2 regions of the Cytobacillus sp. Hm23 genome follow, and region 1 is predicted to be linked to the other one. Evidence: predicted binding sites of a transcription regulator. Region 1 holds the regulator's gene; the other holds the start of a gene.
What was found. The regulator LexA, encoded in region 1, represses DNA repair genes until DNA is damaged. The targets are predictions, from matches to a motif close to CGAACATATGTTCG.
Positions count from the first base shown of each region.

Region 2: uvrB (excinuclease ABC subunit UvrB) is a predicted target of LexA. The motif match lies at 1,238-1,251, and genes of this name have one in related genera.

Region 1 is NZ_JBPXRQ010000008.1:48,234-51,453, forward strand. It holds gene ACSVDA_RS06635 (YneB family resolvase-like protein) at 21-671, opposite strand; gene yneA (cell division suppressor protein YneA) at 684-998, opposite strand; gene lexA (transcriptional repressor LexA) at 1,241-1,864, shown strand; gene ACSVDA_RS06650 (TetR/AcrR family transcriptional regulator) at 2,582-3,187, shown strand.
Region 2 is NZ_JBPXRQ010000016.1:36,850-40,069, forward strand. It holds gene ACSVDA_RS12270 (heavy metal translocating P-type ATPase) at 1-591, shown strand, start outside; gene uvrB (excinuclease ABC subunit UvrB) at 1,327-3,220, shown strand, end outside.

The DNA.
Region 1 (3,220 bases):
TCCATTCTATTGTTAGCCATCTACTCTAATTTATTATGCATATATTCTTTATACCGTCGATGTACCGTTGCTTTTGACACATTAAATCCGAGACCACGTAATGTAGCCGCTATATCTGAAAATGTGAGATTATTTTGACGTAACCTTATAATTTCCTCGATAGGTATTTCTTTTCTTTCTCTACCTGAGCTTGCATGGATGTTTTTTAAATTCCTCTCTGGCTTATAACCTTCTTCAATAGCACGTTTCATTCCCCGTTTAATTTTTAAATTATGTATTTTGCGTTGATATTCCTCAACAATGCTTACAATTTCCAACATCATGGAATCAGCTTCAGACAATTGTAGCTCTCCATGATGATGAACAGTATATATTTTAACTTTTTCTTTTAAAATAAAATGCAGCAAAGCTATTCTTGCATTACCCCTACCTAGCCTTGTCTCATCTTGTATTAAAAGGGCATCGATTTGCTGTTCCTTAATTTCATTCAATAATTCATAAATGCCATCTCTATCCATGTCATATCCGCTTGCTCTTTCTACAACCACTTTCTTCACATCAAAATGGTAACTGTTTGCAAGCTGGAGTAATTCTTCCTTTTGTCGTGTTAATGATGTCTCCTGTGTTTGTTTATTTGTACTAACACGACAATATATTATTGCTTTTTCCATTTCTACCTCCGATTAATTGTTAACAGCATAAGTATCATACATTTTATTACCTTCTGATTTTAACACTGGAATATAAATTTCATCACCATAAAAAATACTATCAGGAGCAATTTGATTTACATCCTCTACCCAACTGATAAAGTCATTTATTGACAAATCGTGACTGTTACTATACTCGGAAGCAATATCCCATAGTGTATCACCATCTTCTACTTTAATAATGATATAATCATTTTTCTCGATATCCTTATAAGAAGTAATTAGTGCAAAAGCAAAGCCGATAAAAACAGTAAAAAACAAGATATAGTAAATTTTAGATTGTTTCATAATAAGTCCCCCTGATCAACAGAATACATGTTCGTTTTTAGTTATTGTATACGAACAAATGTTTTATGTCAACAATTTTACGAACTTACGTTTGTTATACATGACAAGTCGTGCTATAATGAATGAAAGTAAAATCTTTCTAGTATATCCTTATCGTCTTAATAGATGATCTTAATTTTTAAATGTTATGGACGGGTATACATGCTAACCATAGAAAAGATTATTATAATGAGGTGCTAACGATGGCAAAATTATCGAAAAGGCAACAAGACATACTGGATTTCATAAAACAAGAAGTACAATCAAAGGGATATCCACCTTCTGTTAGAGAAATTGGAGAAGCGGTAGGGCTAGCTTCAAGCTCAACGGTTCATGGTCATTTATCTCGTTTAGAAAGTAAGGGATTAATCCGTAGAGATCCAACGAAACCTAGAGCAATTGAAATATTAGATTTAAATCCTGCTGATGTAATTCCAAAAAATAACGTTATGAATGTACCGATCATTGGAAAGGTAACAGCTGGTCAACCAATAACAGCGATTGAAAATGTTGAAGAATACTTCCCTCTTCCTGATAAACTTGTATCTCCTGACGAAAATGTTTTTATGCTTGAAGTAATGGGAGATAGCATGATTGAAGCAGGTATATTAGATGGGGATCACGTCATTGTTCGGCAACAACAAACTGCTTCCAATGGAGATATCGTTGTTGCAATGACGGAAGATGATGAGGCAACAGTTAAGAGATTTTTTAAAGAAAAAGACTACATAAGACTACAGCCAGAAAACTCAACTTTAGAACCTATTATTCTTCGTAATGTAGCTATATTAGGAAAAGTGATCGGGGTGTATCGTACCATTCATTAAAACATGATGTTACATAATGAATGTATGATCTACTCTTTGACAAATTATAAAAGGTTGTACCAATCAGTTCGATTAACATACAGGTTAGCAGTCCACAATGCTCTTTAACGTATTCATACTATCTCATATTATAATCCAATCCTTAGCTTAGAACGTCTGAGCTAAGGATTTTTTTGTCATATAGTAAGCTCCCTGCCAAATTATTTTTATTGGCTATTTTCACAATAGTTGCTGCTTTTAGTTTTAAGATATAAACACGTATATATAGTGTTCGAGACACCTTTTCTTCATTTTTAATTATTGATCTCCTATAAAACTAATAATGCTGTCCGTTTTTAGTAAAAAACAAAGTTCACAAAAAAGTCTTTAGTTTTAACTTTATCATTCAATGAATTGCTTAATAACTTGCTCTCATATTTCCTTCACTATGACCATTAATTTTATGCTTATTACCTTGAGTTAGACTTGACGGTCTAGACCGTACGGTCTATTATATATAATAAGAAAGCTCCATTAACTATTAGGTCATTTCCGCATAGCGTGTTTTTCGTACTAAAACACAAACACGAATACAACTAGATTTCGTGCCATCATTTCACATATAAAACGATGTATATTGAGTAACGATGTCTATATCTTCAGTATAAAGAACTAAAGCAACAAAGTTTACGAACAGAGCTAACTATTAAGATTAAAAACTTGTAGGAGATGATGTAATTGACGCAAGGATTTAATAAAGAATTCGAACACTCAGATGATTTAATGCAAGCAGCATTAAATGAATTTGTGGAAAAAGGCTATGAAAAAGCCTCATTAAATCATATTTTGAAGACGGCGAATATGAGTAAGGGATCATTTTACTATCATTTTAACAACAAGGAAGATCTTTACTTAAATCTCATAGACATTTTAATTCATAAAAAGCAAGAATTCCTTGTCAAGGTTATGAAGCCAAGTGATTATGCCAAAGACATTTTTTCGATATTTAAAACACAAATCCGAGTTGGAATGCAATTTGCCAATGAATACCCAGATATTAACCGTTTTGCAAACAGCTTTATTAAAGAGAAAGGAACTAACATATACGAAAAGGCGTTGACAAGGCATAATTTTCAGGATAATGATCAAATGAACAAGCTCATTGAAGCATCCTATAACAAAGGTGAAATAAGGCAGACACTACCACTCGAATTCGTCCAATCATTAATTGGTTTTTTGTTCACTAATATTGTGGATGTAGCTGATATGTCAAAGCCTGACAACTATGAATCAAGTCTAAACCACTTAATTGATTTCCTGAAAAATGGCTTAGCAGATCAGTAATGATCATAACCATCACATGTTGACATCAGCAAA
Region 2 (3,220 bases), on a different contig from region 1:
GGGCTCACACTTGTTATCGTCGCTGATGAACAGCATGTGTTAGGAATCTTTGGTATATCTGATGAGATACGTGAGGAAAGTAAAATTGTTATGAAAGAGCTTCACAAAAAGGGTATAAAACATACAATTATGCTTACGGGTGATCACGGGAAAACAGCTGAAAAGGTAGCTAGAATAGTAGGCGTAACAGATTTTTACGCAAACCTTCTTCCAGAAGAAAAAGTAGATAAAATAAGAAATATACATGAGCATGGCCAAGTAGCGATGATTGGTGACGGTATAAATGATGCACCTGCTCTAGCGGTCGCTGATCTAGGCATAGCGATGGGAAAAGGAACAGATAGTGCGATTGAAACAGCTGATATTGTTTTAATGCAAGACCATCTAGGTAAACTGCCCAGCGCTGTATCCATTGCGAAAAAGGTGAATAGAACGATTAAACTTAATATCACTTTAGCACTAGGATTAAAAGTCATTGCGCTTTTATTAACAATCCCTGGCTGGCTAACTTTATGGATTGCCATTCTAGCAGATATGGGCGCCACAATCCTCGTCACACTCATTAGCTTAACAATTATGCTAGAAAAATAAGGGGTCTGACACCCGCTGCGTTAATGTGTTGTCGCAGCTAGGGTCAGGCCCTATACCTTTTTATACACGTATTGATTTAGAAAAAATTCAGTAATAAGTAAGTTCTTTGTAGAAATAAAAATACTCCTATTGTAGAGATGAGAGCATAATTATCCACAATCTTCTACAAAGGAATATCTATGTATAAGAAATGTATAGCTCAAGAAAGCAGCTAATTAGTCAGTGCTTATCGTTTTTTCAATAAATACCGAACTATTAAGGTCTTTTTATGTGTAAGTTTTAATTAATTTGTTTACTTTCCTTGTGTTTTTTTCATAAAACTCTACATGACACACCCCTGTTCTCCTATAAAAACGGAAACCCCTAAAAAATCTACGAGCTTTACCACACAAACAACGAAGTTATCCATTGTCATGTTAATATCATTTTCATCCATTTCAATCCTTTATCAATAAAAAGTGTTGTTTCGTACTAACATATAAACACGTACACAACTAGAGTTTCGTGGCATCTTTGCTTCTATAAAACGCTGACTGTTAAGTAAAATGATGTTTTAATCTTCAATTATAGGAACTATAGCAACAAAGTTTACTAAAAGTACTTTGTTATTTTATTGATTTAAAGTGACATGGTGTTAATTAAGAAACGAATATAAGTTCGCATTTTTGTTTAATTAATGATAAAATATGGTACAATGATAATACAACTACTACGGGATTGGGGGCTTTCGTCAAAATGGATCAGTTCGAGTTAGTCTCAGCTTTTAAACCGTCTGGTGATCAGCCACAGGCAATTACTGAAATTGTAGACGGTATTAAACAAAAGAAAAAGCATCAAACATTATTAGGGGCAACTGGTACGGGAAAAACGTTTACGATCTCTAATGTAATTAAGGAAGTTAATAAACCTACGTTAATTATTGCTCATAATAAAACGCTTGCAGGACAGCTATATAGTGAGTTTAAAGAGTTTTTCCCTAATAATGCTGTGGAATATTTTGTTAGTTATTATGACTATTATCAACCTGAAGCGTATGTTCCACAAACCGATACTTTTATTGAAAAGGACGCCAGTATAAACGATGAAATTGATAAGCTGCGTCACTCAGCAACTTCTTCATTGCTTGAACGGAAGGACGTTATTATTATTGCGAGTGTATCTTGCATATATGGTCTAGGTTCCCCAGAGGAATATGGTGAGCTCGTCGTGTCATTACGTGTTGGAATGGAAATAGAGCGTGATCAAATGCTTAGAAAACTCGTCGATGTTCAGTATGACAGAAATGATATTGACTTTAAGAGAGGAACGTTTCGGGTACGTGGAGATGTAGTTGAAATCTTTCCAGCATCACGAGACGAGCATTGTATACGCATTGAATTTTTTGGAGATGAGATTGATCGTATACGTGAAGTCGACGCTTTAACAGGAGAAATTATCGGTGAGCGTGAACACGTGGCTATTTTTCCTGCATCACATTTCGTAACACGAGAAGAAAAAATGCAAATTGCCATGAAAAATATTGAACAAGAACTTGAAGAGCGTTTGAAAGAGCTTCGTGACGATGACAAATTACTTGAAGCCCAAAGAATTGAGCAACGTACTAGATATGATCTGGAAATGATGAGGGAAATGGGTTTTTGTTCTGGTATTGAAAATTATTCGCGGCATTTAACACTCCGAGAAGCGGGATCCACACCATATACGCTGATCGATTATTTTCCTGATGATTTTCTAATTGTTATTGACGAATCACATGTGTCATTACCACAAATTCGAGGTATGTTTAACGGTGATAAAGCTCGAAAGCAGATGCTCGTAGATCATGGTTTTAGGTTGCCATCAGCATTAGATAACCGCCCGTTACGTTTTGAAGAGTTTGAGGAGCATGTGAACCAAATAGTCTATGTATCAGCAACACCTGGTCCTTATGAGTTGGAGCATTCTCCTGAAATGGTTCAACAGATTATTCGCCCAACAGGGTTATTAGATCCATTAATCGATGTGCGCCCAATTGAAGGACAAATTGATGACCTTATCGGGGAAATTCAAGTGCGTATCGCGAGAAAAGAACGCGTGCTAGTTACAACATTGACAAAGAAAATGTCAGAGGACCTAACAGACTACCTCAAAGAAATAGGCATAAAAGTTACATATCTCCACTCAGAAATTAAAACGCTTGAACGAATAGAGATTATACGTGATCTCCGACTTGGAAAATTTGATGTACTCGTTGGTATCAATTTATTAAGGGAAGGTTTAGATATACCAGAAGTTTCTCTAGTTACAATTTTAGACGCCGACAAAGAAGGATTCTTAAGATCAGAAAGGTCGCTAATCCAGACAATGGGAAGGGCTGCACGTAATGAAAACGGTAGAGTCATTATGTATGCCGATCATGTGACCAATTCAATGGATATTGCCATTAAAGAGACGAAGCGGCGTCGTGAAATACAAGAAGCTCATAACAAAAAGCACGGCATTACGCCAAAAACAATAAGAAAAGAAGTCCGAGATGTCATACAGGCAACTTATGCAGCTGAAAATCAAGAAACATACGAGACAAACAAACCAAAAGTAAAAATGACCAAAACAGAACGACAAAAGCTAATTGCAGATATGGAAAAAGAAA